Regions from separate parts of the Microbacterium sp. ZW3a genome, predicted to be linked through region 1. Evidence: predicted binding sites of a transcription regulator. Region 1 holds the regulator's gene; the other holds the start of a gene.
The links. Region 1 encodes LexA, which represses DNA repair genes until DNA is damaged. Its sites were predicted from a motif close to TCGAACANNTGTTCGA; they were not measured.

Region 1 (7,373 bases):
GGCGAGACCCGCCTCGGCGAGGGCGGATGCCGCTGCGGCGACGTCGTCGACATCGACGACGCCCCACTGGCCCCGCAGGCGCTCACGGTACGCCCGGCCGTAGCCGGTGGACCCGCCGTAGTTGACGTCGAGCACGCCGATCCCGCGGCTGGTGAAGAACGCCGTCTTGACCGACGGCGACGGCCCGACGTGGGACGTGGGTCCGCCGTGCACGAGAACGACGTACGGCGGGCGCTCGTCGACCGGGCCGACGTGGTCGGGGCTCGTCGGTGCGTACGCGAACGCATGCACCGGGCCGTGCGGCCCCTCGGCGGTGAGAGCGCGAGCGGTCGGCATCCACTCGACGCCCGGATGGGCGCCGTCGGTGACGACTTCGGCGGCGCCGGTGTCGAGGTCGATCGACCACAACCCCGCACGACCCACTGCGTCGGATCCGGAGACGAGGGCGCGCGATCCGCGGATGTCGTCTATCGAGGCTCCGGCGGTCACCGGGAGGTCGAGGGGGCGTACGCCGCTGGGGGCGATCTCGACGATCTCGTCGGCACCGTCGGTGCGCACCGCGACGATGCGGCCGTCGGTCGTCGCACCGAACCAGCGGGTGCCGAGGACCCACACGCCGCCACCGGTGTCGGCGTCTGCCGGGGCCACGGCCTGTGGCTCCTCGCCGATCCGCACACGGAACAGGTTCCAGCGTCCGTGGGGGTCGTCGGCGTACAGCACCTCGTCGTCGGCCATCCACACGGGCTGCAAGGGCGCGCGGCGCGGGCCGCCCGCGAGGTCGCGCACCGTGCCCGTCGCGAGGTCGCGGACGCGGACGGTCGTGGCGTCCCAGGGCATGTCGGGGTGATTCCACGCCGTCCAGGCCACTCGTCGCCCGTCCGGCGAGAGTGCGGGGTGGGCGAGGAAATCGCTACCGTCCGCGAGCACCTCGGTGCCCGAGCCATCGAGCGGGATGCGCACGATAGCGCGGGTGGGGACGCGCGAGGCGCCGTGGACCTCGCGTATCGCCAGCAACGACCCGTGCTGCCACGACAGCCCGCCGTGCCGTACGCCGTCGTCGGCGGGGGTGAGGGGCCGCGGCTCACCGCCGGGGGTGAGCGCGTACACGCGCTGGTCGGTCTTCTCGACGTAGAAGAGCTCGCCGTCGTCGGAGGCGGTCCACGCGCCGCCCCCGTACTCGTGTACTGAGGAGCGCGCATTCCCGGGGGCCGGCAGCACGGTCTCGACCGAGCCATCGGGCCGCCGACGCCGCACGGCGACGCGACCGCCCTCGCTCGGGACCGATTCGCCCCACCAGATCTCGTCGCCGACGATGCGCGCGCCGTCGATGCGCGGCGAAGACTGAGCCACGCGTTCGGGCGAGAGGGGGGAGGGCCAGGAACCGTAGGGGAGCGTCTGGGGCATGGCATCCAGCCTACGGACGGGGTCGGACACGGCTCCGCGGCGCGACGGCTCAGCCGCCGACGGGCTGGTTCACGATGCCGAGCCCGGCGGCCCAGTCACGGATGACCTGCCGCTGTCCTTCGTCGCACGTGTAGCCGTAGCCGACACTGACCTGCCAATACGAAAACTCGTCGATCGGGACGTCATGGTTCAACGACCAGCCGTCGAGGAAGGTCAGGGAGTAGCAGTCCGCCATCGTTTCGAGATCGCCGGCGAAAGCCGCCAGTGCGGTCTGCGTGGCCTCGGGATTCGTGAACTGCAGCACGTGGGCGTACTCGTGGTAAGCGATCCCCGTTCGGATCCAGTCGGTCATCGTGGCATCCGTCTGCGTTGCGCCGTTGACGCGCACGGTGAAGGGCTCGGCGTCGGAGACGCACGCCAGCGCCTCCGCGCCGCACGCCGTCTCTCCCTCGTCGAACGCCATCGACACCCACCCTTGTCCGAGCGAATCGAGCGTCGACTCCCAGGCGGTTCCGGAGGCGTTGGTCGCCGACTGGCTCCGAGCCGAGTCGATGCGTGATCCCAGGTCGGTGTCGAACGCCGTGACCTCGGCGACGTCTCTGCTGAGTGCCTCGGCGTTCCAGCGATGGATCCACGCGTGGTCGGCGAACTCCTCGACACGGGTCCACGGGACGAGCGTCGCGTACGGGAGCCCGATCAGCGGCTCGACCGTCTCGTAGAGGCCTGCCATGGCCGCTCCGAACTGGTCTTTGCGGTCGATCAGATCGCGCTGCTCATCGATCTGCCGCTGCTGGTCGGTGATCTGCTGTCGTTGATCGGTGATCTGCGAGCGTGCCTCGTCGAGTTGCGTCGCCAGCCAGGCGATGCCCAGCCCGGCAGCAATGGCGACGAGGGCGAGGAGGCAGGAGAGAACGACGATGCTCGCACGGGGACGGCGCCCGGTCGCGGGGGGAAGGGGCGCGTGCTCGTCGGCGGAGATGACGACGGGGCGGCCATCGGCGGTGGACTCCGTCGACGGTTCTCCCGCGGGGGCGTTTGAGGACACGACACTCGCTCTCTCGATGTGTCCTGTCATGCTAGGGGCCACGCGGGGCGGTGACGCCCGCCTGTGGATGACGCGCGTCGCCTCGAGGTGGGGTCAGATCGTCCGCAGTACTGCCACGACGCGGCCGAGGACGACGGCGTCGTCGCCGAGGATCGGCTCGAACGCGGTGTTGCGAGGGAGCAGCCACGTGTGCCCATCGCGACGCCGGAAGGTCTTCACGGTCGCCTCGCCGTCGAGCATCGCGGCGACGATCTCGCCGTTCTCGGCGTTGGCCTGCGCGCGCACGACCACCCAGTCGCCGTCGCAGATCGCCGCATCGATCATGGAGTCGCCCGCGACCTTGAGCATGAACAGCTCGCCCTTGCCCACGAGTTGGCGGGGGAGGGGGAAGATCTCCTCCACCTGCTGGTCGGCGGTGATGGGGACGCCGGCGGCGATGCGGCCGACCAGCGGGACCAGAGCGGCATCGCCCACGGCCGGAGCGGTGTCGGCCGGATTCTCGGCGGCGGTGCCGGGCAGGTCGATGAGCACCTCCATCGCGCGCGTCTTACCGGGGTCGCGGCGCAGGTAGCCGCTGAGCTCGAGCTGGTTGAGCTGGTGGGTGACGCTGGAGAGTGACTTCAGTCCCACCGCGTCGCCGATCTCGCGCATGCTCGGCGGGTAACCGTGCCGGGCGATCGAGCGCTGGATGACCTCGAGGATCGCCAACTGCTTGTCGCTGAGGCTCTTCCGGCGCCGGGTCTGTGGCCGTTCGCGGCCGCCGGCGGTCGTCGCGTCGGTCATCTGTACTCCCCTCGCGCCGCGCTTCGTGGCGGCGGAAATTCGAATGTCGGAGGTCCGTGGTGGGGTCTCCTTGTCGAAACCGTATCCGGTCGACCGCTCGAACCTCACGGAGCTCTCCGCGTGTCGCGTTCGATCTGTCTCCGAGAACCCCGGTGTTGACACCCTCACAGTATCGAAGATAGATTCGGAATACAGATTCGCACCACCGCCCTCCCGGCCGAGGGTGGGGTGCGAATCTCTCCCCACCGAGGAGCACACCATGACCAGCATCACCGCCACTGCCCCCACCACCCGCCTGCGCCTGACCGCGCGCGGCCGTCGCGTGTTCGCGTTCCTCGCGGCTCTCCCCGTGGTGATCGCCCTGACGGTCGCGGTCGTCGGCGGCGGCGCGGCGCTCGCCTCCAACGAGACCGGAGCGTCCACCGCAGCGTTCGCCGAGATCACGGTCATGAACGGCGAGACGCTGTGGTCCATCGCGGAAGATGTGGCGCCCGAGGCTGACCCGCGCGACGTCGTCGCCGAGATCACCCGACTGAACGCGCTCGAGAACGGATCGGTCGCCGCCGGCCAGCGCATCGCGATCCCCGCCGCGTACGTCGCCGCCCGCTGAGGTTCACGCGCTCAGCGCAACGAGGAGGGGCGGGGGCATCGACGCCTACGATGGGTGGGGTGACTGTGAGCCTTGACGACCTCCCGATTCGCGACGATCTGCGGGGGATGACTCCGTACGGAGCGCCCCAGGCGGCTCTCCCCGTTGCCCTCAACGTCAACGAGAACACTCATCCCGTCCCGTCCGAGGTCGCCGACGACATCCTCGATTCGATCGCTCGGGCCTTGCGCGATGTCAACCGCTATCCCGACCGCGAGTTCACCGCGCTGCGCGAGGCGTTCGCCGAGTACCTCGGCAACGGTCTCGTCCGCGAGCAGATCTGGGCCGCGAACGGCTCGAACGAGGTATTGCAGCACCTGATGCAGGCGTTCGGTGGTCCCGGACGACGCGCGATGGGCTTCGCCCCCACCTACTCGATGTACCCGATCCTCACCCGCGCGACGGGTGCACAGTGGGTCGCCGGTGAGCGAGCGCACGACTTCACGCTCAGCCCCGCGTCCGCGGCCGAGCAGGTCGTTCGCGAGAACCCCGACATCGTCTTCCTCTGCGCTCCGAACAACCCGACGGGTACACCCCTCGGTCTCGACGTGATCGAGGCCGTGTACGCGGTGACCGACGGCATCGTGATCGTCGATGAGGCCTACCAGGAGTTCGCGCCGCACGACGAGCCGTCCGCGGTCACGCTGCTGCCCGGGCGCCCGCGGTTGGTGGTCTCGCGCACCATGAGTAAGGCGTTCGCGTTCGCCGGCGCCCGTGTGGGCTACCTCGCGGCCGACCCGGGGGTGATCGATGCCCTCCGCCTCGTGCGCCTGCCGTACCACCTGAGTGCGCTCACCCAGGCGGCCGCCACGGCGGCGCTCGGGCACGCGGGCACCATGCTGTCGATGGTCGACGAGATCGTCGCGCAGCGCGACCGGATCTCGGCGACGGTGTCGGCTCTGGGCTACACCGCGCACGACTCCTGGACCAACTTCGTCCTCTTCGGCGGGGTCGACGACCCCGCGGCAACGTGGAAGGCGCTGTACGACCGCGGGGTACTCATCCGCGACGTCGGAATCCCGCACCACCTGCGCGTCACGGCCGGGACGGCCGACGAGACCACCGCGTTCCTCGACGCCCTCGCCTCGGTAGGATCGCGAGCATGACCGGCCCCTCCACACCCCGCACCGCCTCGATCACGCGAGAGACGAGCGAGTCGCGCGTCGAGCTCGAGCTCGATCTCGATGGCACCGGGGCGAGCGAGATCTCCACGAGCGTGCCGTTCTTCGATCACATGCTCACCGCCTTCGCCAAGCATTCGTTGACCGATCTGCGTGTGCGCTCGACCGGCGACACTCACATCGATGCCCACCACACCGTCGAAGACACCTCGATCGTCCTCGGCCAGGCCATCCGTCACGCGCTCGGTGACAAGTCGGGCATCGCGCGCTACGGCGACGCGCTCGTCCCGCTCGACGAGGCGCTGGCGCAGGCGGTCGTCGACATCAGTGGGCGCCCCTACCTGGTGCACACCGGTGAGCCCGCCGGCTTCGAGCACCACCTCATCGGCGGTCACTTCACCGGCTCGCTCGTGCGTCACTCGTTCGAGGCCATTTCGATCCACGCGGGACTGACGGTGCACGTGCGCGTGCTCGGTGGCCGTGACCCGCACCACATCGCCGAAGCGGAGTACAAGGCGCTGGCCCGTGCGTTCCGTCAGGCCAAGGCTCTCGACCCGCTCGTCGACGGCATCCCGAGTACGAAGGGCGCACTGTGAGCAAGCCCGTCGTCGCCGTTCTCGACTACGGCTCCGGCAACGTCCACTCGGCGGTCAAGGCGCTGATCGAAGCCGGCGCCGATGCGCGGCTGACGTCCGACCGCTCCCTCCTCCTCGACGCAGACGGGCTCTTGGTGCCCGGCGTGGGGGCCTTCCGTGCGGTCATGGACGCCCTCAACGCCAGCCGCGGTGGCGAGATCATCGACCGCCGTCTGGCGGGCGGACGCCCCGTGCTCGGCATCTGCGTGGGCATGCAGGTCATGTTCGGGCGGGGGATCGAGCGCGGCACCGACACCGAGGGCCTGGGGGAGTGGCCGGGCACGGTCTCCGAGCTCTCCGCACCCGTCCTCCCGCACATGGGGTGGAACACGGTGTCCGTCGGTGAGGGGTCTCGTCTGTTCGACGGCCTCCGTGACGAGCGCTTCTACTTCGTGCACTCGTACGCCGCGCAGGAGTGGTCCCTCGAGGTCACTCCGCCCTTCCCGGAGCCGGTCCTCACGTGGGCGACCCACGGTGCCCCGTTCCTGGCCGCGGTAGAGAACGGTCCGCTCTCGGCGACTCAGTTCCACCCGGAGAAGTCGGGCGAAGCCGGCATCCGTCTCCTCGCGAATTGGATCGACGGGCTGCGCACGACTACTGTGTGACCTCGTGCCCGGGGCTGGCGAGAGGCGCCTACCGGCACGAGGAGCCATGAACGATTTCGCGTCCACGCCCGAGCTTGTCCTCCTTCCGGCGGTCGATGTTGCCGACGGTAAGGCGGTCCGTCTGACCCAGGGAGAGGCGGGCACCGAGACCAGCTACGGCGACCCCGTGGATGCCGCGATGGACTTCGCGCGCCAGGGTGCGGCGTGGATCCACCTCGTCGACCTCGATGCCGCCTTCGGCCGCGGGAACAACACCGCCGTGATGCGCAAGGTCATCAAGCAGGTCAAGGGCGTTCAGGTCGAGCTGTCCGGTGGCATCCGCGACGACCGGTCGCTCGAGGCGGCGCTGGAGAGCGGTGCGAGCCGTATCAACCTCGGTACCGCGGCGCTCGAGAACCCGGAATGGGCCGCCGACGTCATCAACCGCTACGGCGAGGCGATCGCGGTCGGCCTCGACGTGCGTGGCACGACCCTGGCCGCCCGTGGGTGGACCCGTGATGGCGGCGACCTGTGGACGGTGCTCGAGCGACTCGAAGACGCCGGTTGCAGCCGGTACGTCGTGACCGACGTCACGAAGGACGGCACGCTCCGTGGCCCGAACCTCGACCTCCTTCGCGAACTGACCCAGCGCACCCCCAAGCCGATCGTCGCCTCGGGCGGCGTCTCGAGCCTCGACGACATCGCGGCGCTTCGCGACCTCGTGCCTCTGGGCGTCGAGGGCGCGATCGTGGGGAAGGCACTCTACGCGGGGCAGTTCACCCTCGCCGAGGCGCTGGATGTCGCCGGACACTGACGGTCACCACGCCGACTCGGCGGGCGTCCCCTGGGAGGGGCGCCGCTTCGAGTCGAATCCGCACGCGGGCGACGACGGCTCGGCCGATCCCGCGTTGCTCTCCGCCCTGCTCGCTTTCCCGACCGGCGAGGGCGATGCGCGAGCGGTCGTCGACGCTTATCGCACGGCGCGTCTGCTGATCCCGCTCGTCGCGGAGAAGGGCGACCACGGCGTCGGCCCGCACGGGCTCGAGGTCGATAAGACGCAGGAGCTCTCGATCGTCACGGTCGCTGCCCCCGACGGGCGGAAGGTGCTGCCGGTGTTCACGTCGGTCACGGCGCTCCAGGCCTGGGATGCCA
Region 2 (7,373 bases), 840 kb from region 1:
CGACCGCTCGATCGTGCTGATCGAGCACGACCTGGATGCCGCGATGGGGCTCGTCGACCGGGTCATCGCCCTCGACGGCGCGGGACGCACGGTCGCCGACGGCGGAGTCGACGCGGTGCTGCGCGACCGCGCCGAGGAGCTGCACGCGCTCGGGGTGTGGCTGCCGACCGCGACGCTCGCGGCCCTGCGCCTGCGCCGCGCGGGGTACGCCCTCCCGCGCCTGCCGGTGATGCCGGGCGAACTGCGGGCGGCGCTCGAGGACGCGCCCGCTCCCGCCGTGGCATCCCCCCCTCGCCCGACGCGCCCGCGGCCGACCGGTGACGCCGTCGTGCGCGTGCGCGGCCTGCGCGTAGACCGCGGCCGCACGCGGGTGCTGCACGGAATCGACCTCGAGATCGGCGCGGGCGAATTCGTCGCCGTCGTGGGCGCGAACGGGGCGGGCAAGACCACCCTGGCCCAGGCGATCGCCGGGGTGCGCCGCCCGCCGCGGGGCGCCGTCCACGTCGACGGGATCGACGTGCGCCGCGCCGACGCGCGCACGCTCGCGCGCCACGTGGGCTTCGTCTTCCAGAACCCCGAGCACCAGTTCATCGCGACCACCGTCTTCGACGAGATCGCCCACGGTCTGCGGCGCCCACGCCTGCCCGAGGGCGAGGTGCGCGAGCGCACCGCGGCGCTGCTCGAACGCTTCGGGCTGGCCGACAAGGCCGACGTGCACCCGTTCCTCCTCTCGGGCGGGCAGAAGCGCCGGCTGTCGGTGGGCACGGCGCTCGTGGGCGGTGCCCGTCTGCTCGTGCTCGACGAGCCCACGTTCGGTCAAGATCGTGCCCGCGCCGACGAGCTGCTCGCGCTCCTCGACGACCTCCGCACCGAGGGGACGACCATCGTCGCGGTCACGCACGACATGCAGCTCGTCGCCGAGCACGCCGACCGCGCGGTCGTGGTGGATGCCGGGACCCTCGCCGCCGACGGCCCGGTCGACGCCGTGTTCGCCGACGACGCCCTGCTCGCCCGCACGGGCCTGGTGGCTCCGCCCCTGCGCCGCGCGCTGGCGGGGGTGCAGCGGCATCCGGAGCTCGCGGGCATCACCCGGATGCGCGACCTTCCCGGGAGTGACCGGTGACCGCGGTGGTGGCCGCCCCGATCGCACGAGGCGCGTTCCTCGGGGCGCTGAACCCGCTCGCCAAGATCGCCGCACCCCTCCCCGCGATGATCGCGCTGGTGTTCGTCCGCGACCTGGCCACGCCCGCGGCGTTCCTCGCGCTTGCCTCCGCTCTGCTGCTCGTCGGCGCCCGCCTCACGCCGCGCACGCTCATGCTCCTCGGGCTCGTCGTGCCGGCGTCGGTCGTCGTCGTCGGGCTCGGGTTCGCGCTGTGGGTCGACCCCGAGCGAACGGATGCCACGGCCTCGGTGCTGCGCATCGGCGACTGGGCTCTCACCGACGGAGCGCTGGCCATCGGCCTCGCGACCGGTCTGCGGCTGGCCGCGATCATGACGCTCGCGTTCATCGGCGGCCTCACCACCGCGGGAACGGATCTCGTGCGCGCGCTCGTGCAGCAGCTGCACGTGCCGTACCGCGTGGGGTACGCGGCGCTCGCGGCAATCCGGTTCGTGCCCCGATTCGGGCACGAGCTCGAGGTCATCCGGCAGGCGCACCGGGTGCGAGGGGCGAGCGGCGGACCGCTCACGGCCCCGGCGCGCTGGGTGCGGACGGTGGTGCCGCTGCTGGCGGGAGCCATTCGGCACGCCGAGCGGGTGGCCCTGGCGATGGATGCCCGCGCCTTCGGCGCGCACCCCGACCGCACCGAGCGGCACACCATGCCCTGGCGACGCCGCGACACCGTCTTCGTGGTGGCGTTCTGGGTGGTCTCGGCGGCGGTGTTCGTCGCGGTCTGACCCCGGGTCAGTACGTCGGCGCGGGCGGCAGCCCGAAGAACTCCTCGAGCGTCGTGTAGCCGCCGTCGTGGTAGGCCTTCGCCAGTTCGGGGCCGATGTAGCGCAGGTGCCAGGCCTCGGGCTCGTAACCGGTGACGTCGATGCGCCCGACGTCGTAGCGGGTGATGAAGCCGTACTCCCACGCGTGATCGCGCACCCACGCGCCCTGCGACGATCCGGCGACGTCGTCGAGCGTGCCGCACGACCTGTTGCACGGCACGATGTCGACGGCGAGCCCCGACTGGTGCTCGCTGAAGCCGGCGCGCGCGCTCTCGCGATCGGCTTCCTCGACCCCGCCGACCGCGACGCGACCGGCGTAGGTGTCCTGCTGCGTGGAGTACGAGCGGAACGCACTCAGGTACCCGATCTCGCCCGCTCCCGCGTCGGCCGCCGCCCGCACCATCGCCGTCAGCGCGTTCGCGGCGGGCGCACGCACGGCCGACTCCTCGAGCGCCCGCACCCCGTCGGGCATGACGAGATCGCCCGGGCGATAGTCGGAGGGATCGTAGGGGCGCTGCTTGTTGACCACGACCCACTGCCGGTCGGCATCCGAGAGCGAGACGCAGGGGGCGATCCCGGATGCCACCGCGGCGCGGAAGGCTTCTCCGCCACCGACAGCGGCGATCGCCGCCCCGTCGTCGCCCGCCGCGAGAGCCCCGGTGAAGGCGGGATCGTCGCACGGCGTCGTGGGCGCGGGGGCCGCGGCGAGCACGGGAACCGGGAGCCCTTCCGCGGGGACGGCCGGGGGGCCGGCGAGCGCGGCAGCGACTTCGGGAGCAGCGCCCGCGTCCGCGGCATCCCGGTTCTCGCCGGCGGTCGCCGTTCCGATCGCTACCGCGGATGCCGCCACGACCACCGCGCCGAGCGCCAGGGCGGCGAGACGGCGGCGCACCAGCGCGGAACGGGTACTCCACCACGTGCGCGCGGACCTCGGCGCCGCGACCTCTTCCCGCACGCGACGTCGCGAGGGCGGCGGGCCGGCGGGGGTGGGCGGGAGGGTGAGGGCCGCCGTCGCGCGTCGCTCGGCCTCCGCGCGCGCGGCGCGACGGGGCGAAAGCTCGGGATCAGGGGACGACACTCGACCCATTCTCGCCCGGGTACCTGTGCGAGACGAATGCAGCGAGGCGACCCGCCCGCGCGGATTCGAGAGTTCCCGGCATCCGCTTGCCCTTTATTCGAATCTCTGTTCCCATAGAGCGATGAGATGGCAGGGTCAGCAACTGAGCGTCGACGACACCGCGGCGCTCCCGGGCATGGAGCGAATGGACGGGCTCGTCCGCTCCGTGACGACGCCCGAATTCGCGGGCATGACCTTTCACGAGGTGATGTGCAAGACCGCCCTCAACCGCGTACCCGGGGCCTCGGCCATGCCGTTCGACTGGACGGTGAACCCCTACCGGGGGTGCAGCCACGCCTGCGCCTACTGCTTTGCCCGCAAGACGCACGAGTACCTCGACCTCGACTCGGGCGCCGACTTCGACTCGCAGGTCGTCGTCAAGGTGAACGTGGCCGACGTGCTCCGCATGGAACTGCGCCGCGGGTCCTGGGCGCGCGAACCCGTGATGCTGGGCACCAACACCGACCCCTACCAGCGGGCCGAGGGGCGCTACCGGCTCATGCCCGGCATCATCGACGCGTTCGCCGAGAGTCGCACACCGTTCTCGATCCTCACCAAGGGCACTCTGCTGCGCCGCGACCTTCCGCTGCTGACCGACGCGGCGAAAGAAGTGCGCGTCTCCCTCGCTCTGTCGATCGCGGTGTTCGACGACGCCCTGCAGCGCTCGCTCGAACCCGGCACTCCCACCGCCGAGGCGCGGCTCGAGACGGTGCGCGCGGCGACGGCCGCCGGGTTCCGCGTGACGGTGTTCCTCATGCCGATCCTCCCCCACCTCACCGACTCGATCCCCGCGCTCGATCACGCGCTCTCGCGCATCCGGGCGGCCGGCGCGGTGCGCGTCGTGTACGGGGCGCTGCACCTGCGACCGGGGGCGAAGCAGTGGTTCCTGCGGTGGCTGGAACGCGAGCACCCGCACCTGATGTCGTCGTACCGCGGGCTGTACCCCGGGGTGTCGGTCCAGGCGCCGCAGGCCTACCGGAAGTGGCTCGGTAAGCGCATGCACCCGCTCCTGCGGATGCACCGGCTCGACGGCTGGGACGAAGACGACCACCCGCGCGGTCGCCCGCAGCCGGGGCTCGCCGCCCGCGCCCCCGAGACACCGCGGCTCGGGCCGGTGCGCACCACCGGGCCGACGGCATCCGGTCGCCCCCGCGTGGCTCCGGCGAGCGAGCCGACGCTGTTCTGAAACGACGAGAGCCCCGGCCGCGCGATGGCGGACGGGGCTCTCGGAACAGTGATTACGACGTGACGTCGGCGAGCTGGCGACCGGCCAGCTCCTCGAGGACGTCGTCACCGAGACGCGTCTCTTCGAACGGCGCCTCGATCTCGGCCCGGTCGAGCATCTCCGTCATGCGGCGACGGCGCTGACGCGTGATGAGCGTCACGACCGTGCCCCGACGGCCCGCGCGACCCGTGCGGCCCGAGCGGTGCAGGTACGTCTTGTACTCGTCGGGAGCGTCGGCCTGGATCACCAGGTCGATGTCGTCGACGTGGATGCCGCGAGCGGCGACGTCGGTGGCCACGAGCACGTTGACGCGACCCGACGTGAGCTTCTCGAGGTTGCGGGTGCGCTTCTGCTGGTTGAGATCACCGTGGAGGGCGACCGCGGCGATGCCGGACTCGCCGAACTGCTCCGCCAGCATCTCGGCGTACGCGCGGGTGCGGGCGAACACGAGGGTCTTGCCCGCGCGGTCGACGAGCGAGTCGAGGATCTCGGCCTTGTCGCGGTGCTCGATCACGAGCACGCGGTGCTCGATCGTGCCGGAATCCTGGTCTTCACCGGCGACCTCGTAAACGGCGGGCTCCACGAGGAACTCGTCGACGAGCGCGGCGACCTCACGATCGAGGGTGGCCGAGAAGAGCAGCTTCTGGCTGCCGTCCGCGGTCGCGCGAAGAATCCGCTGCACGGGCTCGAGGAACCCGAGCTCGCACATGTGGTCGGCCTCGTCGAGAACGGCGATGCTGACGTCGGAGAGGTCGAGCTTGCCCTGGTTGAGCAGGTCTTCGATACGGCCGGGGGTGCCGACAATGATGTCGACGCCCTTCTTCAGTGCACCGACCTGACGCGCCTGCGGCACACCGCCGTAGATCTGCGTCGTGAACAGGCCCACGCTGCGCGCGAGCACCTGCACGGTGCGGTCGATCTGGAGCGCGAGCTCCCGCGTGGGGGCCAGAATGAGGGCCTTCGGGGAACGGCCGAACTCGCGGCGCTGACCGGCCTGCGAACGCAGAATGCTCTCGACCAGCGGAGCACCGAACGCGATGGTCTTGCCCGAGCCGGTGCGGCCGCGGGCGAGCACGTCGCGCCCCTCGAGGATCGGGGTCACGGTCGCCGCCTGGATCGGGAAGGGGCTCGCCGCGCCGAGACCCGCGAGGGCGCGGACGAGGTTGTCGCCCAGCCCGAGGTCGGAGAAGCTCGCCTCTGCGACGGTCGCGGCGTCGACGGCCTCCGCCTGCAGACGCTCGTGCACGACATCGACGCGGTCCTCGTGCTCGGCCGAGCGCTTCGGCGTCGCGTTCCAGTCGGAGCGGCTCGGTCCGTCGGTGCGGCGCGGGCGGTCGTCACGGCGCGGACGCTCGTCGCGCGGCTCGAAGGAGCGGGCGGGGCGATCGGTACGCGGCTCGAAGGAGCGCGCGGGACGGTCGTTGCGCGGCTCGAACGAACGGGCCGGACGGTCGTTGCGGTCGAACGACCGCGCCGGACGGTCGTCGCGGGCGGGCCGGTCATCACGGTTGAACGAGCGGGCCGGACGGTCGTCGCGGGCGGGCCGGTCATCACGGTTGAACGAGCGTGCCGGACGGTCGTCACGGGCCGGACGGTCATCACGGGCCGGACGGTCATCACGGCGATCGAACGAGCGCGCGGGGCGATCGTTGCGATCGTTGCGATCGAACGAACGGGCCGGACGGTCGTCACGGTTGAACGAGCGGGCCGGACGGTCGTCGCGGTTGAACGAGCGCGCAGGACGGTCGTCACGGGCGGGACGGTCGTCACGGGCGGGACGATCACTCCGGTCAAAGGACCGCGCCGGACGATCGTTACGGTCGAACGAGCGAGCCGGACGGTCATTCCGGTCGAAAGAGCGCGCGGGGCGATCGTTGCGGTCGAACGACCGAGCCGGACGGTCGTCACGGGCCGGACGGTCGTTGCGGTCGAACGACCGCGCGGGGCGCTCGTCGAACGAGCGGCGCGGGCGATCGTCACGACGCTCGAACGAGCGGGCGTCACGGTCGTCGCGGCCGCGGGGCGCAGCATCCCGCTCGGGACGCGCGTAGCGGTCGTCTCCGCGAGCCTGGCTGCGGATCCCGCGGGCCTCGTCGCGACCGACGCGGTCTTGCGCGGTCCAGCGACCCTTGACGGGGGCGGCGTCGGCTTCGGGAGCGCGGTAGCCGCGGTGGTTCGGGCTCTTGCTGCCGGCCTTCTCGGGAGCCTCGGAGCCGGGGCGGCGCTTGCGGTCCTGGAACGACGTCTTCGCTCCGTAGCGCGGCTCGAAGTTCTTCGCGGCGCGACCGCCGGCGGGCTTCTTGTTCTTGGGCATGGGTGTCCTTCTGGGTTCTGTTCGCGCGAAACAGCGGCACCGCAGGGCGCGGTGCGAACCCGGACATGCGTCGGCCGGGGGCCATTCACTAGTGATGGTCGAGACGCGATCGCGTTCTCTCCATCGGCCCCTTGGACTCACAAACCCATCCGCACACGGTGCGGTGTCCAGAGCCGACCTCTCTACGTTACAGGCGGCGCCTGGGAATGGCATCCATGTCCCCATCGTCGAGGCTCGTCCCACTCGTTGTCGCCTCGGCGGCGCTCAGACGGCAAGAAGTGGGACATGCTCCGCCGTAAGTGGGACATGCTCCGCCATAAGTGGGACGAGGCTCGACGGGAGCGACGGAACCGAGGCGACCGCTCGTCGCAGCCCGCGCGCGACACCCCTCCCTCCAGGAAGATGGACGCATGGCAGACACCGACGCCCACCCCATCACGGTGGCGATCGAGCGGCGCATCGACCCGACGCGCACCGCCGAAGCGACCTCCTGGATGCAGGCCGGCACCGACCTCGCGACCGCTTTCCCGGGCTTCCTCGGCTCGGGGTGGGTGCGCGCGGGCGAAGACAGCGACCTCTGGTACATGCTGTACCGCTTCCGCGACATCACGACCCTCGAGGGGTGGGAGACCTCATCGCAGCGGCGGTGGTGGCTCGACTCCGGCCGCCCCTTCGCCCGCGAAGAGCGCATCGAACGCCGCACCGGCATCGAGGGCTGGTTCGATGCGGCGTTCGGTGAGGTTCTCGTACCCGCGGATGCCACGACCTCACCGATCCAGGCC

Region 2: the regulator LexA is predicted to act here: its motif matches at 3,111-3,126, upstream of ACU6WY_RS01145 (Rv2578c family radical SAM protein).

The regions. Positions count from the first base shown of each region.
Region 1 is NZ_CM169903.1:1,072,409-1,079,781, forward strand. It holds gene ACU6WY_RS04985 (prolyl oligopeptidase family serine peptidase) at 1-1,404, opposite strand, end outside; gene ACU6WY_RS04990 (hypothetical protein) at 1,454-2,449, opposite strand; gene lexA (transcriptional repressor LexA) at 2,543-3,232, opposite strand; gene ACU6WY_RS05000 (LysM peptidoglycan-binding domain-containing protein) at 3,492-3,842, shown strand; gene ACU6WY_RS05005 (histidinol-phosphate transaminase) at 3,902-4,987, shown strand; gene hisB (imidazoleglycerol-phosphate dehydratase HisB) at 4,984-5,598, shown strand; gene hisH (imidazole glycerol phosphate synthase subunit HisH) at 5,595-6,242, shown strand; gene priA (bifunctional 1-(5-phosphoribosyl)-5-((5-phosphoribosylamino)methylideneamino)imidazole-4-carboxamide isomerase/phosphoribosylanthranilate isomerase PriA) at 6,289-7,035, shown strand; gene ACU6WY_RS05025 (SseB family protein) at 7,019-7,373, shown strand, end outside.
Region 2 is NZ_CM169903.1:236,083-243,455, reverse strand. It holds gene ACU6WY_RS01160 (ABC transporter ATP-binding protein) at 1-1,123, shown strand, start outside; gene ACU6WY_RS01155 (energy-coupling factor transporter transmembrane component T family protein) at 1,120-1,896, shown strand; gene ACU6WY_RS01150 (M15 family metallopeptidase) at 1,904-3,013, opposite strand; gene ACU6WY_RS01145 (Rv2578c family radical SAM protein) at 3,135-4,238, shown strand; gene ACU6WY_RS01140 (DEAD/DEAH box helicase) at 4,291-6,591, opposite strand; gene ACU6WY_RS01135 (antibiotic biosynthesis monooxygenase) at 7,002-7,373, shown strand, end outside.